One region of the Fusibacter sp. JL298sf-3 genome, then DNA from elsewhere that is predicted to be linked to it. Evidence: riboswitches for the same ligand, from Rfam matches in the RefSeq annotation. Region 1 holds a riboswitch; each other region holds the start of a gene.
The links. Region 1 has a riboswitch for cyclic di-GMP ahead of ACR6HW_RS11115 (InlB B-repeat-containing protein). Riboswitches for the same ligand answer to the same signal wherever they lie in the genome.
Positions count from the first base shown of each region.

Region 2: linked by a shared signal. The riboswitch ahead of ACR6HW_RS15165 (hypothetical protein) and the one ahead of ACR6HW_RS11115 (InlB B-repeat-containing protein) in region 1 are both predicted to bind cyclic di-GMP.
Region 3: linked by a shared signal. The riboswitch ahead of ACR6HW_RS13430 (LPXTG cell wall anchor domain-containing protein) and the one ahead of ACR6HW_RS11115 (InlB B-repeat-containing protein) in region 1 are both predicted to bind cyclic di-GMP.
Region 4: linked by a shared signal. The riboswitch ahead of ACR6HW_RS13560 (Cna B-type domain-containing protein) and the one ahead of ACR6HW_RS11115 (InlB B-repeat-containing protein) in region 1 are both predicted to bind cyclic di-GMP.

Region 1 covers NZ_CM132608.1:2,331,785-2,339,466, reverse strand. The annotation lists gene ACR6HW_RS11115 (InlB B-repeat-containing protein) at 1-2,678, opposite strand, end outside; cyclic di-GMP riboswitch class I at 2,707-2,795, opposite strand; gene ACR6HW_RS11110 (hypothetical protein) at 2,823-3,041, opposite strand; gene ACR6HW_RS11105 (AfsR/SARP family transcriptional regulator) at 3,299-4,471, opposite strand; gene ACR6HW_RS11100 (hypothetical protein) at 4,699-4,836, opposite strand; gene ACR6HW_RS11095 (hypothetical protein) at 5,123-5,686, shown strand; gene ACR6HW_RS11090 (hypothetical protein) at 5,839-5,964, opposite strand; gene ACR6HW_RS11085 (sensor domain-containing diguanylate cyclase) at 6,122-7,682, opposite strand, start outside.
Region 2 covers NZ_CM132608.1:3,169,363-3,177,044, forward strand. The annotation lists gene ACR6HW_RS15135 (3'(2'),5'-bisphosphate nucleotidase CysQ family protein) at 1-776, shown strand, start outside; gene ACR6HW_RS15140 (HutD/Ves family protein) at 788-1,402, shown strand; gene ACR6HW_RS15145 (sensor histidine kinase) at 1,589-3,211, opposite strand; gene ACR6HW_RS15150 (response regulator transcription factor) at 3,195-3,884, opposite strand; gene ACR6HW_RS15155 (DUF4342 domain-containing protein) at 4,021-4,515, opposite strand; gene ACR6HW_RS15160 (UBA domain-containing protein) at 4,538-4,990, opposite strand; gene ACR6HW_RS15165 (hypothetical protein) at 5,211-5,444, opposite strand; cyclic di-GMP riboswitch class I at 5,469-5,554, opposite strand; gene acpS (holo-ACP synthase) at 5,815-6,186, shown strand; gene alr (alanine racemase) at 6,210-7,394, shown strand; gene ACR6HW_RS15180 (hypothetical protein) at 7,491-7,682, shown strand, end outside.
Region 3 covers NZ_CM132608.1:2,838,759-2,846,440, forward strand. The annotation lists gene mgtE (magnesium transporter) at 1-118, opposite strand, end outside; gene ACR6HW_RS13415 (EAL domain-containing protein) at 131-1,864, opposite strand; gene ACR6HW_RS13420 (hypothetical protein) at 2,040-2,330, opposite strand; gene ACR6HW_RS13425 (hypothetical protein) at 2,511-2,918, opposite strand; cyclic di-GMP riboswitch class II at 3,233-3,314, shown strand; gene ACR6HW_RS13430 (LPXTG cell wall anchor domain-containing protein) at 3,352-4,911, shown strand; gene ACR6HW_RS13435 (thioredoxin) at 5,034-6,680, shown strand; gene ACR6HW_RS13440 (putative ABC transporter permease) at 6,705-7,586, shown strand; gene ACR6HW_RS13445 (HD family phosphohydrolase) at 7,577-7,682, opposite strand, start outside.
Region 4 covers NZ_CM132608.1:2,873,726-2,881,407, reverse strand. The annotation lists gene ACR6HW_RS13580 (DUF4097 family beta strand repeat-containing protein) at 13-978, shown strand; gene ACR6HW_RS13575 (DUF5050 domain-containing protein) at 1,042-2,052, opposite strand; gene ACR6HW_RS13570 (DUF5050 domain-containing protein) at 2,070-4,631, opposite strand; gene ACR6HW_RS13565 (M15 family metallopeptidase) at 4,793-5,728, opposite strand; cyclic di-GMP riboswitch class I at 6,028-6,114, shown strand; gene ACR6HW_RS13560 (Cna B-type domain-containing protein) at 6,143-7,682, shown strand, end outside.

The DNA of each region.
Region 1 (7,682 bases):
GTCACAGTTGCACTTGCTTCAGTGCCGCTTACAGCACCTTCCCAGCCGACGAATGTCCAGCCGCTTGCTGGTGTTGCTGTGACAGTGACTTCTGTACCTTCTGTATACGTGCCACCGCCTGATACGGAGCCTTGGCCGGTTACGCCAGTAGAAAGTGTGTATTCTGTTACCGGATCGGGATCTGGTGTCGTTTGCGTTTCTTCAAAGACAGCCGTTACCGATTTGTTTGCATTCATTGTCACGGTTGCACTTGTTTCAGTGCCGCTTACAGCACCTTCCCAGCCGACGAATGTCCAGCCCTCTGCAGGTGTTGCTGTTACAGTGACTTCTGTACCTTCTGTATAGGTGCCGCCACCTGATACTGAGCCTTGACCTTTGGTGCCGGTGGTCAAAGTGTATTCTGTCGGTTCGACGACGATTTCTTCAAAGATTGCCGTTACCGATTTGTCTGCATCCATTGTCACGGTTGCACTTGTTTCAGTGCCGCTTACAGCACCTTCCCAGCCGACAAATGTCCAGCCTTCTGCAGGTGTTGCAGTAACTGTAACTTCTGTGCCCGCTTCGTAAGTGCCGCCTTCTGTTACGGACCCTTCACCCGTTGTGCCGGTGGTCAAGGTGTATTGTACGGCTTTTTCTTCAAACACAGCCGTTACCGCTTTGTCTGCGTCCATTGTCACGGTTGCACTTGTTTCAGTGCCGCTTACAGCACCTTCCCAGCCGACGAATGTCCAGCCCTCTGCAGGTGTTGCTGTGACTGTGGCTTCTGTGCCTTCTGCATAGGTGCCTGCACCTGTGACGCTGCCTTCACCTTCCACAGCAGTGGTCAACGTGTGTGTCATCGGTGCGTAAGTGTAGACGATGGTCTGTGGTGCTCTTGTATACGTTAACGCGCTGGTGCCGTTTGTTTCCGGTTGTGAAACGGTGTACGTGTAGTGTGCAACGTCCATCGGTTCAAAGGTACGGCTCTCGCCGACATTGCCCGTATGCGTTTGCGGTGCAACGGTTTGACTGTCGTCTGTGAAAACGTGTTTTTCGACGATAGTTCCCTGTGCCGCATTGAGGACAATTGTACCGTTGCCGCTAACCGGAACGGTTACTGGCGTCGTCGTGTAAGTCGGGTTGTCTTTCGCCACTTCAAAGGCGACAGAGGCCGATTGGTTGGTGTTGTAAGTGCCCGCTGTCACATCGGCTTTAAGTTTTACACCGAAAGTGACGCTTTGGACAAGTGCCGCATCTACGGCTGCTGTGCCCGACGCGTGTGATTCAAAAGCTTCCCCTTCAATGGTCCACTTTACCGTGCCGGTGGTGGCATCGTAAGTGACGCCTTGTGGGGCATCAACCAATTCAAAGCCCGTACCGAGTACATCGGTAACGACGACGTCTGAATAGCTGTCCACTTCGTCGATTTTGTTCGGTTTTGCATCAGTGGCTTTCTTAACGATGTCTGTAAACGCTTTGATTAACGCATCGGTGTTGCCCGATGTCAAAGAACTGCCTTCAGACCAGTATTGGTGTGCAAAAGGGATTTCCCTGTCGACGACTTTGTAAGCTGTCGCTTGTCTTTCGCCCGATTGGTAACCCGTTTCGTATTTTACACCCCATCCAGAGTATTTATCGATGTCTACAATAGAACCCTTCAAAAGTGGCGCCGTGTATTCTGTTCTGAGGTCGCTTGGGTAGCGATCGGCATCCGACCAGTTCGAGTGGTCTGATGCGACGGTGTTTCGAGCGGCGCCTGTAGGTGCCCACTCTGACCAATCAGACCATCCCCCAAACAACTCCCACTCTTTGTAACGACGGACTTGAAACGCGCCCTTTTCGGTATACGTTTGCTTCTGTACAACGCTTTCTACGCGCATTTCTGCGGTATTGGCCGCCGTCGGCATCAATGTCGCTTTGCCGGAAGCGCTGTCCACGCCAAAGCCGATGGTAAAGATTTGGAGACCTGAAATGCTGTTTTTCAGTACATTGGCCTGTTCAATGGTGTGCCATGCCGCTGTTCGCGAAAACACTTCACCTTGAAGTGTACCGTCGCCTCTTCGAACACCTGAGGCGTCGATGTAGTACGTCGGCTCGCCGTCGCTCATAAGGACGACAAGGGACTTGCGCTCGGCATCGCTCCCGCTTCTGTTGCCCAAAATACTTTGCGCTTCTACAAAAGCCGCTTGGATATTGGTACCGCCGTCAGCTCTCAGGCTGTTGATGGCACTATCGAGTTGTCGACGACTGCTTGTTAAACCGCTGTTTCGCTGTACACCACCTGCGTACGATACGATGGCGACGCGGTTGCCTTCTACGGTTAAGAGCTGTTCAACGGCGCTCCGTGCAGCTGTCTGTGCACTGGTGAGACCGCCGCCTCTCATGGAGCTGGAACGGTCTAAAACGAGGACGACGTCGTACTGCTCTTGTGGCAATACGGTTTCTACGGCGTAGTTTTGACCGGCAGCTTTCAATGTGATGTCAAAGGTGCCGTCGCCTTTATAGGTGACTTCTTTGCCCGCCCAGATTTGGCCGTCGCTCAATGCGGCGACTGTTGCGCTTGGGCTGTTGGTCGTTTCGACGATGTCGAGGTTGCCAAATGCCTCGGGACTTTGCGCTTCCACCGCAAAAGTTAGTGGCATAAACGATGTCAGTATTAAAAACACCGACAATACAACAGATAAACCTTTCTTTTTCATAGTTATCTCCTTCGCCAAATTTATATTTTTTGGCAGTCGGACGGTCATCATGGCCTCGGCCACCTTAGACTCCTGACTTTGCGTCCCCAGCTTTCACTGGGTTTGCCCATAAGGTTTCTCTATGTTACCGCGTTCGAGCTGCGGTTACAGACCTTTTACAACTTGAATGGTGTTCGCTTCATCCCATGAGCGTTTTTCCTCTGCCTCACCGGATTGTTTGACGGCTTCGTCCATAAGCGCCAGCATTTCCAGTTCACTTCGAAAGTGAACGGTCTTGCCGGAATCGAGCCACTGAATGGTACCTTGCCAGCTGTGATTTTCCTGTCGCTGAACGGATATTAAAAAATTTGTGTGACCTTTCATGTGTTCATCGCCTCCTTAGCTCTAAGCGAACATTTCTCGTTCTACTGTAGCCAGTATACCAGTCCGCTGTGACATGTGCCGTACACCTGTGTGACATCTGCGTGACACGGCTTGTTTTGAAGAAATTTCGGGGTACATCAGAAGCCTTTAGGACGTTTTAGGGCATTTTAGGGCGTAAAAAAACAAGGGCTGTGTTTGCCCTTGTCATCCTCGTCGGTTTCGGTTGCGGTTTTTTAATGTGGAAGCGATAACGCGTGTTATTTGGCCGCCAAGTGTTCTATTTTAGAAATTTTAACGTCTTCGTTGCCCTTAAAGGTGCTGAGGACGCGGGTCAATACTTTTTGCATCAAGGGGCTGTCCACGCCGGGCAATAGGAGCGCCAGTTGTCTGTCGTCCCATTGGGTGAAGCTGTCGCCTTTGCGCAGGTGGGTCATGAGGTGGTCTTTTAACAGTTTGAAGCGCAGTTCGCCCTGTGCGAGGCTTTGGGTGCGCATGGGCTTGAGTTCGATGACGGCGATGCTGAAGTCGATGCCCGACCGCTCGCTCCTGCGCCGTTCCAGCTCAAAGATGGACTTGAAGACTTCTTTGTCACAGTAAAAGGCGTTGTCAATGGGGGCACTCTGGTCGAGGGCTTCGAATACGTTTTCGCCTTTGTTGGTTTTGAGCAATGTCTTGTAGGCGGCTTTCATTTCTTCCGAGGGCTTGATGCCCATCTCTCTATAGAAGAAACCCGTGATGTGTTCGTAGTGTTCAAGTGCCTGTTTGTGGGCCCCGCGCGCTGCGAGGGCTTCCATGTAGTAGATGTGGAACGGTTCTTCGTAGACGTCGACTTTCATGGCCTTTTGGCAAATGTCGATGACGACGTCGTGTTTTGCGCCGCATTTGAGCAACTCAATGGCGCCGGTAACCGCTCTGAGGTAAATGCGCCGGTAGTGGTAGCGCACGGAAAATACCCAATGCTGTTCGACGCAATCGGGCAGGTAGTCCCCTTTGTAGAGTTGGAGGGCTTCGAGATAGTAGCTCAGCGCCGCATCGGCATCCGCTGTGTTTTCCGCTTGGTGCACGAGGGCCTCAAAGACCTCGGCATCAATTTCCATCGGAACGTTTGTGTTCCACCGGTAGTACCCGCCTTCAAAGGTCAGCGTCTCGCCTGTTTTGTCCTGTTCTGCGGATTCTTCAAGTATTTTTCTGAGTCGGTGCATTTGACGTCTCAGCGTCGCACGCGGGTCTTGGTAGTCTTCCGCCACCCAAAGCTGGTCGATAAGAGCTTCGGGAGTGAAGGGCTGTTCGCGGTGTGTGAGCATGAACTTGTACAGCTCCCAGATTTTCTTGGCGCTGGCATTTGCCGTGACAAGCGATCGGTTGTCTTTGACGACGTCGAAATGTCCAAGCGTATGTACTTTGATAGGCTGTGTTTGAACCTGTAACATGATGACGCCTCCTGCTGTTTTTGTTATATAGGTAGTTGTTATTTTACAATGATTTTAATGTTGTAATGGATGTGCCTTTTCAATTTTTTATTATACCATAGTTGTTTATATTGCACCACCTGGGGGGACGGTTCTTTTGGGCACGATTCGCCTTGTATTTACCTTTTTTTACAACTCCACTTATGTGCGCCGCTCCTTCAATCGCCGGTTCGCGCCGTTTTATACACCTATAGCCACCGGCGTATTACGCGCCCTTCTCCACATAAAAAACGGCGCCACGATGCCACTGTCTCTTTTCTTCTCACACCCTTTAAAAGCGCACCATCGCTGGTGGCGGCTCTTTCTTCACCCAAGTATGTGCCCAAAAGAACCGTCCCTCGCGGCACAGGCAATGTCTCTCATCCCCCTCAACCCATTGAAAACACCGTCAACCCATGACCTCATTCATTGCGTCCACCTGTGCCGCGCAAAGCCCCCACGCCCCACATCGCATCCTTTCATCACAGCACCCATCACGCACCAAACCGTTTAAACCGCCTCACTACCATGAGAACACCTGTCAATTTTTAGTGGATTTTGGCACAAAAGAACCGTCCCCCCTGGCTCAGTTTAATCGCCAACCTGCCGATAATGTCTTTGAGGTGATAAATTATGAAAATAACAAGCAGAAGTGCCGGACTCAATGTCCAGCAAATTTCAGCGCTAAATGCGCTCTCGCAGTCAAGAGGAGCACAAAAACCCTTTAAAAACAGCTCATTGACCCATGCGTACGACATCGATACTTACACCAAACAAGGCACCCTCAACACCGTGAGTCCCGGCACACTTTCGGGACCTCTCTCAGTAGACAAGGGGACTGCTGCAGAAACGACCGTTCAAATCAACCGTAACGCCTTCGACACTATTGTGAGCCACACCACCTATGGCGATCCCAAATGGGAAGAGCTCGGCGTCGACGATGAAAAACGCTGGGTTGTCGTCAACGGCCAACGGTTTGAAGTGGAACACAGCCCCGAGGAAAAGGCGCAACGACGCCGTGCAAAGCGCATGACGCTAGTCGATTTCATGGACGAGCGCCAGAACCAAGATGAAAAAAAAGCCAATAGGCCCTACGCGCTCGACGCCCTCAAGAAAAACAGCGAAGTGCTGTCGGTGCTAAAGCGCATCTTTGGCGTTAAGACCGATGCCGAGGTGTTCAACAAGATTTTGCTTTAAGGGACGGTTCTTTTGGGCACAATTCGCCTTTAATTTACCATTTATTCCAACTCACAAAACCGGCGCCGCCGCTTCAACTACCGGTGTGTGCCGGTTTTCACACATTCAGAGACCGCCCCATCGCCCCCTCTTCTCCACATAAAAAAACGGCGTCACAGGGACACCGTCTCTTTTCTTCTAACGCCCTTTAAAAGCGCACCATCGCTGGTGGCGCCTCTTTCTTCACCCAAGTATGTGCCCAAAAGAACCGTCCCTCGCGGCACAGGCATGTCTCTCATCCCCCTCAACCCATTGAAAACAGAAGAAATCCATGACTTCGTTCATTGCGTCCACCTGTGCCGCGCAAAGCCCCCTTGCCCTACACGAAACCCATTTATCACAATGCCCTTCACGCACCAAACCGTTCAAACAGCTTCACTACCACGAGAACACCTGTCAATTTTTAGGGGATTCTGGCACAAAAGAACCGTCCCTTAAAACAGTCACGTCTTGTTTGATACGCTTTTTCTCTTCATACATTTTTTCATCAGCGATATGAAGCAGTTCATCTAACGTATACTTTTTAGTATCTGTAACTTCTACAATACCATGACTAACACTGACAACATACGCTCGATTTTCTGTCTTGTTGATGTAATCAAACCGGGTCACAATCCTCTTCCAAACCGCCTCTGCTTGAGTTGCAGGGACTTTATTCAGCATCAGTAGAAACTCATCTCCACCGAGCCTAACCACCACGTCATCTCGACGAATAGCAGACTTAATCTCAGACGCAACCGTAATAATTAACGCGTCTCCTGAAACGTGGCCCAAAGTATCGTTGACAGCTTTAAGGCCATTGATGTCGATGTAACAAAGGCTTATCATAGAATCTTTAGAAAGACCTTTTGCCATTCGAGCTTCAATGAGTTCAATGCCTGCACGTCTGTTGTAAACCTGGGTCAAATCATCTATTTCAGAATGATAACGAATTTTCATATAGGCTTTACGCCTCGAATAAATGATATAGCTGACACAAGTCGACACACTAAGTATTAAAACAAAAAACATTCTGTAGTGTTTAAATATTTCTATTGAAAAATCCAAAACCCCTTCTAAAAACACTTCACGATATTTGTCTGTCGCGCCAACTATAGTAACCGCATACCAGCGATCTTCACCCGTCAAAATGTCGTAGAGATGCGCTTCCACTTTAGTCGATTCAAACTGATACGACAAATCAATCGGTTCCACTGAAACCATGCCATCGTCCACTAAAAACTGCATTTCTCCGTGTTCGATTTTATTCCAGATTTCAGGGTACATGTTCTTAAACGACTGCTCGCGTCTATCTACAAACATGAAATTCCAATTGTTTTCCGGTTCCTTTGACACCAGTGCATAGCCTGCTTTATTGAGTAAAAAAAACTCGCCCTCACTTTGATCCCCAATTTGCTCTACGCCGGACAAAATATACTCCCCAAGTAAATTTAAAACAATCACCCCCTGAACCGTTTCAGAACTATCATAAATAGGCATAGAAAAACGTATGGTGGGTTTGTAAGGTTCTTCTACTTTTCCATTTTCAACATTGAGATCCATAGGTGAAATATAAACCGATCGACTTGGCAATCTTAGGGCCTCATTCACATAGTACCGATTTTTTTTATACTGAAGGACGCTTTCGTCCCGTACGACAGCGCCATCGTCCGTTTTATCAATGCGCACTTTTTCACTCCCGCGTGCGTCTATATAGCGAATCTGGTCGTAAACACGCTTTTGCTCTACAAAAATCTCCCAGTCTTTTATAAAGGCCTCATACCGCCCTTCGACTATGGCTTCTCTGTTCACATCGTGAATATACAGTAGATCTGATAGCACCATGGAAAACTCTCTGCCAAAAAAGACGCTTTCCATTTGGAGTATCTCACGTTCATGGTTTTTCAGCTCTTCTAACTCCGAGTCCTGCAACTCATTTTCAACATAGTAGAAAATAAGAAAAGCGATGGTATTGGCT
Region 2 (7,682 bases), 840 kb from region 1:
TACAAATTGCAATTGAAGCCGCCTGTTCGGCGGGGGATGTTATCATGACCGTTTATCAAACGGACTTCGACGTCTCTATTAAAAAAGATACGTCGCCGGTAACAGAAGCGGATATTGCGGCAAATCACGTAATCCTCAACATGTTGAAATCGGCGTTCCCCGAAGACGGTTTTCTGTCAGAAGAGGTTAGGGACGATGAAAGTCGTCTGACTAAAAAGCGTTTTTGGGTGATAGACCCGTTAGATGGCACGAAGGAGTTTATTAAGAAAAACGACGAATTTGCTGTAAACATCGGCCTTGTCGTGGATGGAGACATCCATTTGGGACTCGTCTATCTGCCGGTGTCGAGAAAAGTTTACTACGGTATCCGCGGTGAGGGTGCCTATGTCAGATCGTGTGAAAGTACGACGCCGAGACGCATCTTTGTGTCGAAAAGACGAAAGCCGTATCACCTTTTGGTGAGCCGTTCGCATCCGTCTGAGAAAACGCTTACTTTGTTGAAACAGCACGCTGATGAAATTGAAACGGTAACGGAAATGGGCAGTGCCATTAAAGGTTGTCTCATTGCGGAGGGCCTGTACGATGTGTATTACAACTTTGGACATTCGAGGAAATGGGACACTTGTGCAATGGAGTGTATCGTAGCCGAGGCCGGTGGCGTTTTGAGAAAGCTCGACGGCGTGCCGATTGACTATATGGAAAAAGACACGTTAAACCGCGGCTTTTATATTGTCAATAGCGAAGAAAATTGTGTGGATTTGACACAGATCCTTTAAGGAGGGATGCCATGAGCGTTCAACGGATTAGACCCGACGCCTACCGGACGACGAGCTGGTCGGGAGGTGAGACGACAGAGCTTTACATCTACCCGGAAGACGCCTCTTTTGCCACGCGTCAATTCAGATTCAGACTTTCGAAAGCCACTGTGGCGGTGGACGCTTCTGATTTCACGCCGTTAAATGGTGTGACTAGGTGGCTTATGCCGTTGACGGGGCCGCTTAAGCTGAGCCATCAAAACGAGGGACAGAAGTTGTACGATATCTATTTGGAACCTTTTGATGCCCATTGCTTTAGAGGGGACTGGTCGACGAAGAGCGTCGGGCAGGTGACGGACTTTAATTTGATGCTGAAGGGGCACACCCGCGGCGATTTAGCCGTATGGGAGCCGGAGAGGGCGGCTGGTGTTCTCAACGACAGCCTTTCTGCTGAGGCACTTGCAAGTGGCGCTTTGTTTGCCCTTTACGTCTACAGCGGTGCGTTAACCGTCGACGGGGTGCGCGCGGAAGCAGATGACTTGTTAATCATCCGGCTGGAAGCGTCTGAGCGCCGCTTTAAAAAAATGCAGTATACCAAAGAAACCGATGATGTGCGCGTCATTGTGGCGCAGATCGTCGATTTGTAGTGTCCTGTAGTGTTGAGATTTAATTTTATGTATTTTGAACTTGATTCGTGGCTTAAAAAAACTGTTGTCTACAGAAAAAGACGGCTCCCCAAACAGGCGCCGTCTTTTATTGTTAATGTTTATACAACTAAAAAAGTATACAACAAGATTTGAGCCGAAAGCTGCATCAGCTAAAATGGTAGAGTCTCAGTCTGTTTTTATCGGCAACTGGATTAAGAAGGTGGTACCGACATTTAACTCGCTGGTCACTTTGATTTTACCTCGGTGCTGGTCGATGATGATTTTGGCGATGGATAAGCCGAGGCCTGTGCCGCCGTGCTGATTTTCTTTCATCTTCGTTCTCGATTTGTCTGCGCGATAGAAGCGGTCGAAAATATGCGGCAGGTCTTTCTTGGAAATACCGATGCCGTTGTCGGACAATCTCAAAACGGCATAGCCGTTGTTTTGCGTCAGTGACACCTTGATTTCGCCGCCGTTTGGCGTGTACTTAATGCTGTTGTCTATGAAGATACGGATGGCTTGCTTGAGTTTTTCACAAGAGCCGAACAACAAGATGTTTTCTTCTAACGTATCGACAATTTGATGGTCGGTGTCAATGAGATGGGTTTCTTTGACAATCTCCTCTAAAAGCAAACTGAAGTTAAAGTCGCTTTTCTCCATTTTCAGGGTGCCTTTATCGTTGCGGGCGATAAAGAGCAGGCTTTCGACGAGAGAGTGCATGTTGTCGGTTTCGCCGACAATGGCGTCGATGCTTTCCTCTAGGACATTTGGATCGTCTTTGCCCCAACGTTTGAGCATGCCGCCATACCCTTTGATGACAGCTATCGGCGTGCGCAGCTCATGGGAGGCATCGGATACAAATTGCTTTTCCCGCTCGTAGCTTTGTTGGATGTCGTCGAGCATGTTGTTAAATGTGCTGGCGAGGTCTTTGAGCTCGTCTTTTGTGCCGCTGACATTGAGCCGTGTGCTCAGGTTGTTGGCAGACATGTCTTTAACTTGCTCCGTTATGGTGTGAATCGGCTTTAGGTGCTTTCGCGCCAGTCGGCTGGAAGAACGCGCAGCTGAGAGGAGCAATGTTAAGCCGATAATGATGGCAATGGGAAAAGTGGCTTCTAATGTCTCAGCGGCTTTGGTGCGACTGAGGTGCAGGGCGTAAAACGCACTGTTCTCGAAAAATTGCCCGTCGAGGGTGCCGTAAGTCACCGCATTGGGGAATTGCGGAAATTGGCTGAGCTTGTATCGGTCTTCCCAAATGGCGTCTTTGTAGGCCAGCAGGTTCCCGTCGCTGGCGTAGAGTGTCTTCTTATCGCCGTCGAAGATATAGAGGGTAAGGGCGTTGTGCGACAAGTAGGTCTCGACTGTTGGCAGCGGTGTTTCAGGTGTCTCCCAGACGGTGCTCAAGTACGCTTTATGCGTCTCGAGGGCGGTTTCACTGCTGTAATAGAGGTAGTAGGTGAACGCGCCGTATAGGCCGATGACCATAAATAGGATAAAACCAATCAAACGCATGCTAAAGCCCAAACTCAGTTTAAACGTAATATTGAATCGAAAGAGCGATGCGATTCTGTTGGTGAACTTCGAAAATTCTGATGCTTCCGGATCTTCTTCATAGCGGTATACCGGCTCGACCTTGGGAACTGGTTTTGGCACTGGTTTGCGCTTAGAAGCCTTAGGCGCTTTTGAAGTTTTGGGCGCACTTCGAGTGACGCGACGCGCTTCTGATTTATTTTTTTGCCGCTTAGGTGCTTGCCGTTTAGGCGATTGTCGCTGCGGCGATTGAGCAACGGTATCTTTACTTACTATTTTCATCTTTAAACAGGTATCCCACCCCTCTAACCGTATGAATAAACTTGGTTTCATACTGGTCGTCGATTTTACTTCTGAGATAGCGGATGTAGACGTCGACAATCTTCGTTTCGCCAAAATAGTCGTAGCCCCATACTTTGTCTAAAATTTGTTCGCGGGACAAGGCGATGTTTTTGTTTTCTGTCAAGTAGTGCAACAAGTCGAACTCGGTTTTGGTCAGCTCAATTGGCGTTTCGCCGTAAGCGACGGTGTACTGGTTGTAGTCGACGACGAGATTGCCGGAGACGAAGACGTTGGCGTTTGAAATCGGCGTTTGGCGCACAGTGCGGAAAATGCGGCGGATGCGCGCCAGAAGCTCTTCGATGGCAAAGGGCTTGGTCATGTAATCGTCTGCGCCGAAGTCCAGCCCCATGACTTTATCCATGGTGTCGTCTTTTGCCGTGAGCATAATAATCGGAATCTGTGAGTTGAGACGAATGCGCCTACAGACCTCCATGCCGTTGAGTCCCGGGAGCATAATGTCCAGAACGATGAGATCAAACGGCTCGGCAAGTGCGCGCTCGAGCCCCTCGCGACCGTTGTGTTCTGCTGCCACCTCAAACCCTTCGTGTTTGAGTTCCAGCTCTATAAAACGAGCGATTTTGACATCGTCTTCAATCACTAATATCTTGTGCATATTGCCTCCTAAAGCGTGGATTTAACAGTGGTAAACTGTTTGTATAATGTTATTATACCACGAGAAAGGCGCGGAAAAAGAAAAAAAGCAAGGCGGGCACCTTGCTTCATTTCATTGGGAGGACAAGGCCATGGGATTACGCTCTGCGATCCACTTCTTCTTGTTCCACTTTAACTTCTTCTTCTTGTGGTGCGCCTTTGCTTTCTGAAAACGTCTCGCCGAAGTTTACTTTTTTGCCTTTTTCATCGATGAGGATAAACTTGTAACCGAGTAGGAGCGGAATCAACAAGATGATAAGCGATACCGGGAGTGTGAACAGAATGATGAGGGACGCAATGGTCAAAGGCAAGTCGAGGACTTTGTGTCCCTTTTTACCGATGGTGAACGACGTCTTGTGCATCTTTTTAATAAAGGCGCTGACGTCGTCGAAGAAATCTCTTCTAGGCGCTTGCTTGCGACGCTCACCCTGTGCTTTTTTCTGTTTGTTGTAATTTGTTTTTTGGGAAGACTCGAGTTCGATTAAAGCTTCCACCATGTCCCCGTTGTGTCTTTCCAGGGCGTCTTTTGCTTCTTTGTAGGAAATGTTGGCTCTTTCCATGAGCATATCAATTTTTTCTAAACTTACTGACATAATAACCTCCTTATAAACGTGTTTACGATTTTGTACGTTGTCTCAGCCATTCAGAGACTTCGTTGGTCTTGCCGAACGCGCTCTTTATATACAGCTTAATACCGAAGAAAAACGGCAATGCGATGACGATTAATGAGAACGGCATCAGCCATAAGACGAAGAGCGCTACGAGTAAGAGCGGCACTTCGAAAAGCTGTACGTCATTTTTCTTCCAGATGACTTTGATGTTGAGTGAGAACTCGATGGCTTTGCAGGCTTTCTTCAAGGCCCATTTGGCTTTTTCCTGCCATTCGGGTTCCGGCTTTTCACCTTGAAAAGCGTCGTCAGTTGTGCCGGTGTCGGTTGTGTCGCCTTCGATTTGGATAATGGCTTCGATGACATCGCCGTTCGATGCCTCCAGCGCTGCTTTCGCCGTCGCATAATCGGCTCCGGTTCGTTCAATAACGCGATCGATTTGTTCAAGTGTTATCGACATGTTAACCTCCTTTTTGAGCAGTGTACCGAACTCTTGAACTCATTATAGGCGTTCATGATTAATATGACACTTACAAAAGGTTAAAAAACAGCTAGAATTTATCCAGGGGGCTGATTGACGCCAAAGCACATATTTGGTACGATGTATCTTATTCCTTGGAAAAGCGCGTAAAAAAGCCCCTTGCCACCGGCTAAAGTCCGGCGACTAGAGGCTGATTATGTTAATGTCCCATAAAGAAGAGTTTGAGTTTTTTTAAGGTATCTGAGCGATACTCCTGTCGGTGTACGAGATCGTGGTACCATTCCGCTAAGAAGATGGTCGCCATTTCGTTGCCGTGTTCGGCTTTGGCGATAAAATCACTGAGTACCGTCTCTTTAGGTGGCGCACTGTGGGATTGATACACGTATTCTTCACTGACAAACTGAAAAATCGCTTGTTTGAATTCTGTTGTCATTTTAATGCCTCCATCGTCTTTTGCTTTGGGAGTCTGGCAATCGTAGAGGAAACCTCCTTAGACCCATGACTTTGCGTCATCACCTTTCGGTAATTTTGCCTTTATCTGCTAGGGCAATTTAGCCTTTATCATTATATAATGAACAGTGTATAAACTTCAAGGTTTATCCTTAAAATAAGTCAGAAGTCACAAAGAACCTCTGAAGGTCTTTTGGTGCAATATACCCAAATGATTTCAAACAACACAAAATATTTGGAATTCAAGGTGTATTGAGAGTTCTTTGAATAGAAAGAACACGGCGTAGATTATTAAAAATTTAACACAAAACTATGAAAAATGTGTATAATGTATCTTGTGGAAGGAGTCTGCTATGAAGATAAAAAATGGGGTCGATCTCGTTGAAATCAAGCGAATTGAGGCCTTAATAACGCGTAAGGAACATTTTGTCAGACGCTTTTTTACAGAAAAAGAATGCGCGCTGTTTGAAGAAAAGAACGGGCGCGCAGAGACAATTGCGGCAAATTTTGCGGGAAAGGAAGCCATTGCCAAGGCCTTTGGAACCGGGGTGAGAGGCTTTGATTTAAACGAACTTGAAATCTTACGTGATTCCCTAGGGAAGCCATATGTCACCTTGTATGGCAGGGCTCGGGAGCGCGCAGAAGAAGACGGTTTAAAAGCCATTGAAATTTCACTTTCGCATACTGCAGAACACGCCATTGCATTTGTTATAGCAATATACTAAAATAGGGAGTGAAGAGGTTATATATGGAAGCCAGTGGATTGTTGCGCCCCGTGTGGGCAGAAATAGATTTGGATTGTGTGGCACACAATATGCGCGAGGTGAAACGCGTCGTCGAAGATGGCGTCGCGGTAATGGCGGTGATTAAAGCCGACGGTTACGGTCACGGTGCCGTACACATCGGACAAACGCTGTTGGATAACGGCGCCGACCAATTTGCGGTGGCGACGCTGTCTGAAGCCTTAGCACTTCGCCACGTCTATCGAGACGTTCCGATACTCGTTTTGGGGTACACCCCGGAGGCGTATCTGGAGCAAGCACTCGCTTGCGACATTATGGTGACGCTCTTCACCGAAACTCAAGCGGTCTTTCTGTCTGCACTTGCCGGTAGACTGGGAAAGACGGCACAGGTGCATCTAAAGGTAGATACCGGGATGCGCCGTCTGGGATTTCCCGCAACCGCTGAGACAGTAGAGATTATTTCAAACATAAGTGCATTGCCCTCTATAAAGATAGAAGGGGTATTTACGCACTTTGCCAAAGCTGATGAGGCGGACAAGTCATTTGCCCACGAGCAAGTGAGGCGCTTTTGTTCGGTGACGGATGCTTTAAAGGCACGCGGTATTGATTATGGACGGCTACACGTGTCGAACAGTGCTGGGATTATCGATTTACCCGAGTATCAGTTCGATATGGTGCGCGCCGGCATCATGCTTTACGGTCTATACCCTTCAAAAGCAGTGCGGCGTTCCACAGTCCGACTAAAAGAAGCCATGTCGCTTAAAGCGCGCATCGCTCAAGTCAGGACGATTGAACGCGGCGACGGCGTCAGTTACGGTCATCGCTTTGTCGCCGACAGCACCCGTAAAATAGCCACATTGCCCATTGGGTATGCAGACGGCTTTTCCAGATTGCTGGCAGGGCGCGTACAGGTGTCTGTAGACGGTGTAAAACGCCCGATAGTCGGCACCATCTGCATGGATCAGTGCATGGTGGATGTGACGGATCTCGAAGTGAAGCGAGACGACGAGGTGGTCTTATTCGGTATAACTGAAGGTAACGATATAAGTATTGATGTGTATGCATCGTATTTGGGTACGATTAACTATGAAGTTGTTTGTATGGTTGGAAAACGCGTACCGAGAGTATATTTTCAAAATGCAAGTATTCTACATGTCGAAGATTTTAATTTGATGCATGATTTTTTTTAAAAAATGTGGTATGATAATCTACAAGGCAAGTTAGAACTTGTACACGGAGAAGATAGCGCGGTATGGACATTTAAATGTTTTACTGGGGGTATTTTTATGAAAACACATACGCGCGGTTTACTACAAGAAGAACTGGCTAAAAAGTTCAGTGTCGATATTTCACGTAAGCATCTCATAGCGATAGAGAAAATGAAAAAAGGCTATGAGAGCATGGCACAAATCAATTTAGATATGTGTGAAATGGGGGCTTGTGATTATCTATACGCACTTTTGGTCTGTGAAGAACAA
Region 3 (7,682 bases), 510 kb from region 1:
ATTTGTCGCCTTCATAATGGCTGAGAGACTCGAGAAAGTCCACGGGGTGAATATCGTCGATTTCGCTTAAAATAGTAGAGATGGGAGCATTTTTTATGAATTCAATGATGTTTACCATAGGTCAACTCCTTTATTGGCTGTGCTGATAAAAGTAATGTTTGAAATCCTCAGTGGTCATAGGGGCCTGTTCCAGATACCCTTGACAAATCCTACAGGCAGTCTTTTTAATTATAGACAATTGGCGTGAAGTTTCAACCCCCTCAGCAACAGTTTCAATCCCCAAATCACCGAGCATTTCGACAATGTGGATAAAGAGTTTTTCCGATTTTTCAAAGGAATCGATGTCCTTGATAAGACTGCGGTCGATTTTAACTGTATTGAGAGGCAAACTGAGAATGCTCGAAAGGGCTGAATACCCCGACCCAAAATCATCCAACGACAAGTGAAAGCCGTTTCCCCAAAGGTGATGCAGTTGTTCGATGGCCTTTTTATCGTTTTCAAAAAATGTGCGCTCAGTAATTTCAAGCTCAATTTGATCGGGTTTTATGCCGTACTTCACACAGTGGTGTTCCAAAAGACCGACGATGTTTTGGTGAACGAGTTGATACGCTGAGAGGTTAAAGCTGATTCTAAACTGACGGCGGTTGCTGAGCAGGTCGCCGAGGCTTTCGAAAGTTGCGTCTAAGAGCACCTCGGTAAGTTTACCTATAAGGGGCGTGTCTTCAATATAGTCGATAAAGGCGTAGGGGGTGCGAATGTCGGCATCTGAGTAATGCCAGCGCGCCAGAACTTCTCCTCCGATAATTTCTCGCGTATTCGTATCCCATTTTGCCTGAACATAGGGGACGAATTGATTGGACTTTAAGCCCTCTGCGATGGTGTGAATAATGTCCTCTTTTAATGTCGTATGGTCGGAGCGCCTCTGTAAAATGACGTGTAAACTTTCCAGTTCCGCTGCAAGCTGTGTGTTTTGAGAAGCCAAATGATGAATGCTTTCAAGTTCTTTCAGCAAAGAACCTGTGTGCTTTACAACAGCAGGCTTCTCACGATTTAACGTCATTTTAATGTGACTGTCCAGGTACATATTTAAAATGTCATTGGCTTTGTCCAATTGATTGCTTCGACGGTAGTAGTCTGAGATAATCTTAATAGAGCCTTGTAGAAAGGGAAAGAATCCCTGCTTATTTGCAATTTCAAGCGCTGTATCTATGTAGGAAATGGCTTTCGAACTGTTTTCTGATTGAAAATAGGCTTCGCCGATATTGACCAGTAAAACGCAGTAGTTGAGATACTCATCTCGTTCATCCAGCTTGGCATAGTAATTTTCGGCGTGGTGATAAGCGTTAAGACAGGCTTTTAGCTCATGGCGTTCGTGCAGGAGAAAACCGTAGTTCATATAGATGTCTCCTTTTAGAGCCGGGTTGTCCACATATGGGGTCATTTCTACAGCTTTTGTTGCGTATGAAATGGATAGACTCAGGTCTTCAATGAGGTGAAACGAGGTACTTAGATGAACAAGAGACCGTGCAATAAGTGCAGGGTCGTCTAATAGAAGTGCTCGATCGTATGCGTTGACGAAGCTTCTAAGTGCATTAGTCGGTTGCATAATGCTCCTCGACATAATCCCTTCTGCACAGAAGTAGATGTAGGCGCGAAGTGGGTCGCTCAACTCGTCGTGTTTGCTCTCTAACTGCGCTTTGACTTTATCGAAATAGTAAACGGACTCGTAGTTGGCACTGGAGAGCATAAGAAATAACAGGTTGTCAGTCGAAACCGAATCCAGCGCATCTTCAAAGAGGAGAAGGTGTTCCCTTAAATACTTTTTGGGATTTTTTCGAATCAATTCGATTTGTCGTTTAAACATGGCAACTCCTTTTCGTAACGGGATTATTGGTAATAAAATTGGTTGCGACCATTGACTTTTGCTTTGTAGAGCAAGGTGTCGCAGAGCTGAAAGTCTCTATCGAAATCCTCAGTCCATGTCGTCAATAGATCAACGCTAACGGTGATATGATTTTCGCTAAAAAACCATCAGTGCTTCAATCCACTGGACAGGTTCTTGCACAGCCGATAACGACAAGTGTTAGTGAGAAAAGCACTAAAAAAGCTACGAGCACCCTAAGGGGCGTTTTGGGGTAGCGGATGAGACGCATTGAAGCATTTCTCTCTAGGGCGTTGAGTAGTTGTTGAGAACGTACTGATTGTTTAACGTAATCATTCATATCATACGCTGAAATGTCTTCCACTGCAATGAGCAATTCCGCAGATTTTTTGTACGAATCGAGGGCGTAGTAAGATTTGGCCATGAGGAATCGAATTGTATTTGTCATGTAGTTGTCAAGAGCTTCTACGTCGATTTTTCGTCAAATCCTCGATAAGTACTTAGAAGTATCAGTGCTTCTTCAACAGGCAGATCTTCTTCAATTAACTTGAGCAATGAAAGGGGGAGTGTTGTATGTTGTTGCACATAGGGCAGTAGAATCTCTTGAGCCTCTGTCTCTCGAAAATTGTTATTTAGATACAGATATTTTTCCATTAAGAAGTAGCGTTTGGCTTTTGTGGGTCCATATTAACTCGTACAAGAGGCGTCCCTTTAGAAAATTGGCGTCGGCTTCGAAATGAAAATCATTGTTTGCAACAGCCCAATCATTGGCTTTACTCCAGTAGTAAAAAGCCATGCCTTTGTTGTACTGGAGCGCATAGATTTGGCCGATATACAGATAGGCAACGGCGTGTTTCAGTAGCTGAGACGCCTTTTGAAGCATGTTGTAATAGCTCATAAGAAAGTCGTCTATTTCTAAAAGATACCCCAGTGCCTCAGCGCGCTCTGAACAAGAACGATTGGAATCGTTTACCATTGTCTCTAAGGTGTTGTAAACAAACTTTAAACTACTGTTACTATAGACTTTATTTCTCATGAAATTAATATCCGAATCCGACTTCGACGATTTGATTGAAAAAGCAACCTCTATAGCATTCGTTCATATGGTGAGCAGGCGTATGCAGATGACCGCGGGGTCAACATGTAACGCCCTCGTACTTTATCTTTTATAATTTCATTATCATCTATACCCAATTGACCTTAAATAAAACCTCCTGGAAAGGCCTCAAAGGTCTAAAAAAGTGTGATAAAATGCGTAGGGTCTATGTGAGTGGGTATAAAGTTAACATCAAATTCAACCGATAAATATAATGTAACCACTTATAACCGATTAATTAAATTTACGTCAATAAATCGTAAGGGTGTGATGAACCTCATTTCGTATTTGGGCACTTGAAATGAGAGGAGCAAGTAGTGCAACCGACCTTGACTTAATGGTGTAGACACACCATCGAGAAAGGGTGTTGTATATGAAAAAAAGGACAGCTTACAATGGGTTTAACCGAAAGCAAAAAGCATGGCGAGCCAATCAAGCAATAAAGAGAAAGATATTAACCACTGTTTTGATTGGTAGCTTTGCACTAATGAACGTTTTTAGCGCGAGTAGTGCCTACGCACTTTCGTCGAGCTCTATGACAAAGCACTCGGGAAACACACCGTCTCACGCCAATGCGCATAAAACCGACGTTGTCGGTGACACATGGGATGGTTCGACTTTCCAAGTGACCTACAATTACATGGGCAAAACGGTAGTCATTGACATAACATTTGATGAAGATGGGCGATACATGGATTGGTCGATAAACGTGGCAACTGATGACGATGTTATCGTAACCGGCGTTTATGTAAAAGGTGGCAATGGTTATTATTATTACGATTATGCGGGAACGGGATTAGATGCTGATACAGGTTTGTACTCACCAGAGAACAACGGCGGGAAAACACCTGAAATCAGCCATTTTAATTTTGAATTTGATTTGGACGACGATGGCGACGCCGATGCAGACGCCGATGCCGATGCCGATGCAGATGCTGATGCTGATGCGGATGCCGACGCAGATGCAGACGCTGACGCCGATGCAGACGCAGATGCAGATGCTGACGCAGATGCCGATGCAGATGCTGACGCCGATGCCGACGCCGATGCAGATGCCGACGCCGATGCAGACGCTGATGCCGATGCCGATGCCGATGCTGACGCTGATGCCGATGCGGATGCAGATGCTGATGCCGATGCCGACGCGGATGCAGACGCAGATGCAGACGCAGATGCAGACGCAGATGCAGACGCCGATGCAGACGCCGATGCAGACGCCGATGCAGATGCCGATGCAGATGCTGATGCAGATGCCGATGCTGACGCTGATGCTGATGCCGACGCTGATGCTGATGCGGATGCCGACGCAGATGCAGATGCAGATGCAGATGCAGACGCTGATGCCGATGCTGATGCCGATGCTGATGCCGACGCCGATGCCGATGCCGATGCAGATGCTGATGCAGACGCAGACGCAGACGCCGATGCAGACGCTGATGCCGATGCTGATGCCGACGCAGACGCCGATGCGGATGCCGATGCTGATGCTGATGCCGACGCCGATGCTGACGCCGATGCCGACGCAGACGCCGATGCAGATGCCGATGCAGACGCAGATGCCGATGCCGATGCAGATGCTGATGCCGATGCGGATGCCGATGCCGATGCTGACGCTGATGCAGACGCAGATGCGGATGCCGATGCCGACGCCGATGCTGACGTAGACCTTCCAGATGAACCGACTCCAGAAGGACCAGGTACTGAAATAATTGAAGAAGAGCCTGTTCCAGAGGGACCGGGTACCGAAATAATTGAAGAAGAACCTGTTCCGGAAGGACCAGCAGTAGATCTCTCCACTGAAATTGAGTTAACTGAAGAAGAGGTGCCATTGGGAGACGCATTGCCACAAACAGGACAAGCTTCAGCGGGAATGTTTGCAGGAATTGGCAGTTTGATGACTTCATTGGGCATTTACATCAAACGCAAGAAATAAAGATAGAAAATATTAGCCGAAACAGTTTAAAAGTTGCTATAATAGAGTCATATAGAGAAACTATAAGACGCTATATGGCAACTTTTTTTCGTATAAATCTGAGTGGCGTAAGGGGTACTTGTATGGAAAATAAGATGATTAATGTTGTAAAAAACTACTTTGAAACACGTGTCTCAGAAGAGCGTGCATCGCAGGCTCAGCCTGTAGTGTTTCTATCGTTTACAGATGGCGAGGAGCGGGCTACCGTGGTTAAGGGGCATTCGGACACGTATGCTCTGAGCTTTGATGAAGCGGCGGATAAGTTGAAACGCCACATCCAAAAGACAGGACATTTTCCCAAATGGCTGAAAGTCGATTGGGTGAGAGAGACGGCTGTATTGCCGTACAAAGTTTTTAAGGAAGAATGGTTAGGTGCTAAGCTGCATTATTATCGAAAGGGTGTTTCTTTTGACCCTGCGTTTAAGTTGGCATTTTTGGAACAGGAAATGAACGCCAATGCTTTTATCGTCGAAGACAAGAAGCAAAAAAAGAAGCGCATCCACTGGCGTAATGTGCATCACTACATTAAGCAAAATTCGGGACACCAACTTTGGATTGACGAGCGGATGATACGGCAAGTCATTGTCTTTCAAACGGAAAGCTTTTTCTTCGATGGCAGAACTTTTGTCGATTTGTCAACAGCGCCTTATTTTAACGGTCAGAGGAAGCGAGAGCGCTACAATATCGGGACACTATACGAAATGATAGATAACGCGTCTCAGTATTTAGCGGGACAAGTGGAAGACAGTGGCGCTTATCACTACGGGGTCTTTCCCTATTTTCAGCGAGCCATTAACCACTACAATATCCTAAGGCACGCCAGTAGCACATACGCACTAATAGAAAGCTATGAAGTTACAAAGCGTTCTGAGTTTATCCCGAAGATACAGGTGGCACTGGATTACTTAATTGATACGGCCTACTATGAAAAAGTGTTCTCTGACGGGACGCGTGTAGGGTATATTCGAGAGACGTCATCTGAAAATGAAATTAAACTCGGCGCCAATGCAGCAGCACTGCTGGCTCTAAGCAAGCACTATGAGGTGTTTGGTAAAAACACCTATAAAACGGTTGCCCAGAGGCTTTCACAGGGGATTGTCACTTTTTTTAGAGAAGGGCGTTTTATCCATGTTCTCGATGCCGATGCCGACGAGGTTAAAGAAGCTTTTAGAATTATTTATTATGAAGGAGAGGCCGTTTTTGCTTTGCTAAAGTATTATGAGTGGTGCGGCGACGCCGCTTTGCTCGATTTTTGTGAAACGGTTTTTGAACATTTTTACGAGGCGCAGTACGAACAGTTTGCCGACCACTGGCTAAGCTATGCGTCGTACCATCTGTTTAAGCATCGACCGAACACAAAGATTTTTGCTTTCAATCTCGCCAATGCCGGTAAAATTTTACCGTTTGCATCGACTCGAGAGACGACCTATGCAACGCTTCTCGAGCTCTTTATGGCAACAGATGCGTTGCTTGAGCACAATCGCCACTTACCGAAGCCCTATGAGATCCCAGAGACATTCGACGAGGCTTTTTTCCGAGAGGTTGTTAATTTCAGGGTGGTTCAAGGCTTTTCGGGTTATATGTATCCGGAAGTGGCCATGTATTTTAAAGCACCTATGGCGATTCTCGACAGCTTTTACATCCGGCACCACAGTTTCAGAATTAGAATTGACGATGTCGAGCATGCGTTATCGGGCTACTGCCGTTTCTATTACAAATTGCGCAGGTAAAAATTATGAATGGAGTTTAATTCTATGGGTATAATAGAAGTCATGTGGTTGTTTTTAACCTACGGTTTTATCGGCTGGTTATGGGAAACGCCCTATGTATCCCTATGTGAAAAAAGGTGGATTAACAGGGGCTTTTTGAGGGGACCGTTTATTCCTATTTACGGGTTTGGTGCTACGACAATTGTGTTGTTTATGAATTTTTTCGAAACCCACGTCCAGCTGGCACCCCCTCTAGACGTTTTAGTCGGCATGTTTTTTGCCATGGTGGTGGCCACAGTCCTCGAGTATGTGACCTCTTATCTGATGGAAGTTGCTTTCAGCACCCGTTGGTGGGATTACTCCTCTAGGAAGTTCAATATCAACGGACGAATCGCGTTATTGCCGTCCCTTTTTTGGGGCGTTGGCGGCTATACCTTGTGGCGGTATGTCAATCCGACGATAGAAGGGCTCGTCGACACGGTTTTTGGCCCGTACAAAATGGCAGCACTTATTTTCTTTTACGGCGTTTTGGCAATAGATACTGTTTCCACTGTTGGCGAACTGGTGTCTTTGAGAAAAGTGTTGACGCGAACGCGTGCGTTATCGGATAAGTTTTCCGAGTTTATTGAAGAGAACGAAGGCCTAAAAGAATGGGTGGACGAAGCCAAGAGCACGCTTAAAGCCAACAGCGTCTACAAGAGGCTGGAAGGCTTTAAGGAGTTAAACGATTTTACAGAGTTTATCAAGTCCAAAGCTCAGGAGCTTCAGGGCAAAAACTTAGAAGAGATTACAAAAGTTATGTCCAAGCTGAAAAAACACGACCGATTTGCACGGAAGTATCCAAATGCCCGAACCAAGAAGATGCCCGATATCTTTTTTAGCATACGAAAAAAAGACCGTGATAAAAAGGCCGAGGATCAAAGTTGAAGTTTTTTGAGCACAGCAGCTCGAAGGGCTAGAGCTTGGTGCCTGTGTTTAGAGCTGACGCTTTCAACTACGGCACAGTATTTGTCGACGGCGCAG
Region 4 (7,682 bases), 540 kb from region 1:
GAGGCATTCATAATGAAATGGATTAAATACTTACTTACACTTTCAATGGTTCTCATCCTATTTGCCGGCTGCCAGCTGGAAAAGGCTGCAGAAAACACGCTTGATAAAATAGCGGACGCCACGTCTCAAGAACTCGACCAAGAGCAGTCTTATGAGCAATCCACTGAAGGATTTAAAACGCTGAAAATCGAAGTGGAAATGACGGTCACCGATTTGACGGTTCTCGAAAGCGATGACGATACGGTGTATTTCGACCAAAAAGCCAACAAAGAAGAACTTCTCGCCGATATGGACACCAAAGAAGACGGCGATACCCTTACCATCCGCTTTAAAAACGCGCCGAAGTTTAAACTGAACAACGCCGTCCAAAACAGCAAGGTAACCCTCCGCCTGCCAAAAGAACTGGCGACAGAGTTTTACACGACTATTGATGTGGGCGACCAAAGTCTTACAGGCGATGCCCTGACTTTCACACGTATTGAACTCCACTCCAATGTCGGCGACACCCAAGTAATCTTGGATCAATCCGAAGCGTTGGAACTGGTTAAGACAACTGGTGATGTGGGCGACGTCAAAGTCGTTCTCAAAGGCGATTACAAAGCGCTTACTCAAATTGACAACGACACCAATGTCGGCGATATCACCGTGGAACTGGCAGGCACTTTCGACGAAAAACTTTCTGTGAGAGAAGTTTCCAACGTGGGCGACATCAAGACGATACTCTCCGGCGACTTCTCTAAGGGACTCGACGCCAATATGGACACTGACACCGGCGATATTAAAGTCACAGCGCCTACAACACTCGTCGCAGCTGTTGAAACCGATTTGAACAAGTACACATCGGAGATTCACCTCAAAGGCTTCTCTTACCTAGTGGATAATGACAACACCTACTTCCTCAACGGCGCTAAAGAAGACGCCGACTATCAACTCGACCTCGATGTCAATGTCGGTGAAATTTACTTTGAAGCGCTCTAAACACCCATTTTAAAACAGCCCCTTTCTGCGGAAAGGGGCTGTTTTTTGTAGTGACAGATAGGCTTACTGCGTTTCTGATAGTTCGACTTTCTCAAGGCCGCTCCCATCAATTCGGATGCGGTACCAATGGTACACACTGTCTTTTTCTTTTGGACGTGCATGGAAGTAAAGCCAGTCCTCCATACGCATCAGATAGTTGTTAGATACAATTAGCGGCACGTCAAACACCTGAGTTTCCCCTGAAGCGTAATCGGTGTAGCATACGGTGTAATCGTCCATATCTTGCTTTTCTGGCTCTCGGTAGTATATATGATAGGCACCCTTTTCTTCGTATTGAACAGCGCGCCCACCAGTGCCTAAAGACTCCACTTCCATTGTATCGAGATTGTATCGGTTCCAGTTTGTGTAAAAAAAGTCGTCTATGATGTTGAATACACTCCCGCCCGTGATTATTGTATCTGAAAACACTTTGTTTTCCAAAGTCTCTAAATCTAAATACCAAAGTGTATCGAACCCATGAGTCATATAGTAAAGGCCCGAACCAATTATCATATAATCTCTTGGGTATATGTCTTCAAATACATGCTTTTCCTCAGTAACAATATTGTAAGCACATAAATTCCTCAAGGGCGCATTATCCAGTTCTACCGTATAATAAAGCTTCTCCCCATAGAGATACGCCGCTGAAGACGGTGCCTTTTCAATTTGCGTCAGTTCAGTGCCATCTTTTCTCATCTTATAAACGCGATAAGGGTTATCGTATTCGCCAACCTCTTCTAAGGGAGCGACAAAGTACAGCCAGTCGTCTTTATCCCATAAAAAGCTCACGCCAGTATCCAGCAGCACTTCTCGCGTCGTTCCATCGCGTTTCACTTTGTTCAGCCGGTACATTTCTTCAGAATGTACAACATCGTCTGAGATGTAGTAATACGAGTCGTCTATTGCCATCTTCTTAAAATGCATCCAGTTCATTGCCGCATAGGGTTCGTCTCCTAACGTTTTTTCTTCACCGGTGCTTTGGCAGCCACTTAGAAGAAGCAACATTAAAAGTAATATGCAACTGTATTTTTTCATATGAGCACTCCTTTTCACTAGTCGTTTGACAAAGGAAGAACCGGCTCAATTGGCGGCGACTTCACTTCAATGTAACGAATCAGCGGGTGAGCCTTTAGATACGCTTGTTCTCCCCCTACTGTCCGCGCTACTTCATCAAGAGGCAATTTATTTTTCTCTCGCATTTCCGGTGAGAGCATTTCAATTATCCGCAAAACATCTTCTGTGGGTATACCATAATTTTCCCTTATGAAATAAGGCATTGCAATGATATCCTCCATACCGTAGAGCACCCCATTTACCACGCGACCAACTTCGCCATAAGTTTCTCCTTGAGCATACTCAGTACCATCATCTGCCACTTCTTTCGGGGGACTTGTATCCTGCGTGCTTTGAGGTAGCACTATTTTTTCGAGGCCTGTCCCATCGGTCTGAATACAGTACAAATTGAAAGAATCACCTTTATCTGAAGCCTTCGCATAAAAGTAGAGCCTATCGTTTAGACACATTAACATCTCATCGGAAATCTCCAATGGCATATCGTAGCAATCCGTTTTGCCCGTTTCATACACGATGCGACAAAGTTTATTTCTACTCTCCCCTTCAGCCTTATCAATAAAATAAGCGCAAGTTTCATCATACCAAACCATTTCACTCCCAAGCCCCAGCAACCGTTGCCCTTGAGTTCTTACATCCACACACCTCCAATTGATTTTATAAGTATTGCGGTCGACTCTGAACCGTGAAGGCCTATCCGACTCGTTCCCCCATTCATAAGTGTACTCTTTTCCCGTTTCCAAGTTCCTCATTTCAAAATTTCCGGTATAGCTATCGATGTAATAAAGCTTTTGACCGAAAACCACATAGTAGTAGGGCGAAACCCCCGCCACCTCTTTCTTTTCACCAGTCGTTGTGTTGTAACCGTGCAACATCCAACTGCCTACGCTGTTAGACTGTACAATGTAGTACAACCAATCACCCGACAAATACGCCCCTGTGGAGGGATCTGTTTCAATCACGGCAAACTCTGTACCGTCTTTTTTCATTTTGCACACCCTATCTAGGCTACCATACCATTCGACCTCGCCAATAGGCGCAACAAAATACAGCCACGCTCCTTTTTCCCAGATAAAGCGTACCCCTGAATCCATAAGCACCTGCTGCTGTTTGCCGTCTAGGCTCACTTTGTAAAACATTTCTCTGCCCTCCAATGTGACTGAAATGTAGCGATACGCCTTATCTATTGCCATCGTCTTATGATGCATCCAGTTCATTGCCGCATCAGGTAACTTTTCGGTAGGTCCCCATTCCTCAGCGAAGTCTACGGTATTTTTAGAAGTCTGAGTCCATGACTCTATTAGATCGATATGATTGTCATAGATTTGCGGCGGCAGACCTTCTATAAAGTGCTCCACTAACTCATTTGTTATGCCGACATTCAACCGCTCTGCTTCTGTTAGCATCAAAACCTGTTCAATATCGTACGGTGCGCCGTCTACAACTAATAGCGCGCCTTCTGGAACTGTCTCATGGGGCTCACTACTAAACTCTTTCGTATGTGATTTCGACTGGTTACGCTCTACATTTTCAGATAGTTCGACTTTCTCAAGGCCGCTCCCATCAATTTGGATGCGGTACCAATGGTACACACTGTCTTTTTCTTTTGGACGTGCGTGGAAGTAAAGCCAGTCCTCCATGCGCATCAGATAGTTGTTAGATACAATTAGCGGCACGTCAAACACCTGAGTTTCCCCTGAAACGTAATCGGTGTAGCATACGGTGTAATCGTCCATATCTTGCTTTTCTGGCTCTCGGTAGTATATATGATAGGCACCCTCTTCTTCGTATTGAACAGCGCGCCCACCGGTGCCTAAAGGCTCCACTTCCATTGTCTCGAGATTGTATCGATTCCAGTTCGCATAAAAATAATCATCTATGATGTTGAATACACCACCAAATGTGGCAATCTCATCTGAAAACACTTTGTTTTCCAAAGTCTCTAAATCTAAATACCAAAGTGTATCGAACCCATGAGTCATATAGTAAAGGCCCGAACCAATTATCATATAATCTCTTGGGTAGATGTCTTCAAATACATGCTTTTCCTCAGTAACAATATTGTAAGCACATAAATTCCTCAAGGGCGCATTATCCAGTTCTACCGTATAATAAAGCTTCTCCTCATAGAGATACGCCGCTGAAGACGGTGCCTTTTCAATTTGCGTCAGTTCAGTGCTGTCTTTCTTCATTTTATAAACGCGATAAGGGTTATCGTATTCGCCAACCTCTTCTAAGGGGGCAACAAAGTACAGCCAGTCGTCTTTATCCCATAAAAAGCTCACGCCTGTATCCAGCAGCACTTCTCGCGTCGTCCCATCGCGTTTCACTTTGTTCAGCCGGTACATTTCTTCAGAATGTACAACATCATCTGAGATATAGTAATACGAGTCGTCCATTGCCATCTTCTTAAAATGCATCCAGTTCATTGCCGCATAGGGTTCGTCTCCTAACGGTTTTTCTTCAGGCGCTTCTAAAACAGTTCCCCGACATCCGACCAACGTCAACAAAAGTACCATCACAAGCCATTTATACCCCTTCATATGTATCCCCCATAAAAAAATATTTTTTTATAGTTTAACATATTATCGCCGGAAACGTCATCTTAAACCCTTACATTTTTCAGAAAATTACAAAAACCCAGTGAAGAAGCAATGACCTCCATCGAGGTGACAGAGGGCATTTCGTCGTCACTGGGTTTTAATTATTTTGAAGGATTGACGAGGTACATGGCGTGGTACGCGTCAAAAGTGATGTCTTCTGTTTTTATAAATTCTGCCACTTCTCTTCCGACAAATCGATAGTGCCAGGGCTCATACATATACCCCGTTTCCCCTTCAAGTCCCTTTGGGTAACGTAAAATATAGCCGTAAGTGTGCGCGTTGTCAGAAAGCCATCGAAAGGCCTCCGTATCTTCAAACCGCTCGGCAATCTGGTTGAGGTCTATGGCGAGCCCAGTCTCGTGTTCAGAATGTCCCGGACGCGCAGAAAAGCGATCGGCTTCAGATTTACCACTACGTGCCACATAGTTGTCGTAGAGGCGTTTTTGAAAATCATGTGTCCTGTAAGCAGAGACAATGGTCAAGGACACGCCCTCGGCTTTTGCCGCACTGTGCATCTCTACAAAAGCATCTAAAGCTCTTTGGTCGAGTCTGTAGGTCTTCGAATCGTTCAAATGATAGGACGCCGGCACATCAGTCAACTGTTCGATTTTGTAGTCCGCAGGAATTTGATTGAACTTGTTGCAGAGTACCATAAGCGTGTTCATCTGCGCTGCCGGCTCAATGGCATCGTCGCTGTAAAATGCGTAATCGAGCTTCATGTTGACCTCTCGCACCACACGCGCATCGTCGTATTCAGGGTAACGCGTAGCATATGCCTCATACCGCTCGGCATTTTCTGACGTGTAATAAGGCACCTCTTCAAAAGGCAAAGCCGCCTCCACAGTCGGTGTCTCAACTACCGGCTGCGCTTCTTCTGCCATAGGGGGTTCCGCCACTGCCGGCACTTGTCCATCTTCTGACAACATACTTTGAATCCCCTTAAAAGCCCATCGCCCTCCTAATACAATTAGTGCCAATACTGTGAGTACCCTCACGCGAAACCAAAAACGCTTTTTTTCAATTTCCTGCCTAGTCATCTCTTACTCCTGTCATATCTTTTTATTGAGGTTGAATTTCTTTTAATATTATAATGGAAAAAGCCCAATTTATCTACTTTTCCTATCGTGAAATCAATAACAAAGGTTTACTTTTGCTGAAATTGCGTATTATAATAAATACAAGTTAGAAATTGGGGGCATCTGTTTTTCACAAGTGATTGTCATACCGATAATCCTACCAAGCATTCCATCAATCAATACATACATCATCTGTGACTACTGGGGGATTCCATTTCTTACACACATGCCGATAGAAAACTCTATCCTTATTTTACATGTAACGAAAAAGGCAAACCTAGCGAAAGCTTGGGACGCAAAGTCTGGAGTCTAAGGTGGTTTACCACGATGATCGTCCGACTGCCAAAATCAATTTTTTGGCAAAGGAGTGTTTACATGCGAACCAAAAAAATCTTTTCCCTTCTATTGAGCTTACTGCTCATAGTCGGCACCTTGCCGCCACTGTCTTTTGCAGCGGCATTGACGCCGATATTGTCGGATTCTGGCGCCGATGCGCCAACACCTCTTCCGACCGCGCTCTCTGACGGACAAGTATTTACCGATAAGTCCGTTTACGACATGGGCGACGGCAACTTTGAAATCAAACTCACCGCACTCGGGCAAAACTTCAAACTGGACAATCCCGATCCACAGGAACTCATCGACGTCTTACTGGTCCTGGACCGCTCCGGTTCAATGGGCAGCAACGGCAGAATGACTTCCATGAAAAACGCCGCAAAATCGGCTATCGACAAGATTCTAAGTGTCGACGGCAACCGCGTGGCGATTTTGCCGTTCAGTTCTTACGCCAATTACAGCAACCGCGTCGACTTCACTAACAACGCGACGACGCTTGAAAACAAGATCGACGACTTGGAGGCAGATGGTGGTACATTTACACAGGACGCTTTCAGAGACGCCAGCAGAATGATGACCAACCGTTCCGACACCTCTCGCAAACCAATTATCATCCTTATGAGCGATGGCTACCCAACTTACTACTACAAGAAAAACATGTTTGGAACTGAATACCGCGGTGGAAACGGTGCAAACAGCAGTGGTGACCACGTCTGGGAGACTGTAAAAGAAGCCATGAAGGCGAAAAACGCCACCGCCAACCTCGACATCTACACCATTGGTTTTGAAATTGGGACATCACCCTACGCCATTGCCACCCTCATGCCGACAGAATCAAATACTGTCTATTACAGAGGCGGCGATGCTTTCAACCACAAATACTGGTCTGACGGTAGCAGCACCACTGTCGACGGCGCTTCTGAGCTCCTCGACATCATCGTCGATATTATCGACCCGTACATCAATGTCAAACCAATTGAAAAGCTCTCGTCTGGCACTTATTCAAACGTCGTCATCGAGGACGTTCTCGGAGACGCTTTTGAAGTGGACGGCGCCCTTCCTACAGGCGTCACACAAGACGGCAGCAAACTCACTTGGACCATCCCGGGAGATGAATTTAAAACAATGGACTCAGGCGCCACTTCTGTAGACACTGAGAAAGTCAACGCCGTTATCATCAAAGTCAAACTTAAAGACTCGGCGTCTGCTGGAACACACTACACCAACGATAGCGCCAAGTCGAAATTTACAGTACATGAAGGCAACCCATACACACCGTATGAAGACAATCGTGGCAGTTTACTCGAAACGACACTACCAAACAACGGTTGGGTCGTCCTCACTATGCCGAACACCGAAGTCGCCCTCACCATTAACAAAACGGTCACAGGGCCGGTAACTGGTGACAACACCTTTACCATTAACCTCTACGATGCGCCGACAGGCGGCAACCTCGTCAGCGGCCCTCACGCCATTACCGTTTCAGGTGCCGGTACAGCAAGTAAAGTCGCCCAACTCAGTATTGAAGACTCTAAGTTCGATGCAAATGGTCAGGTGACTTACTATGCAGACGAAATCG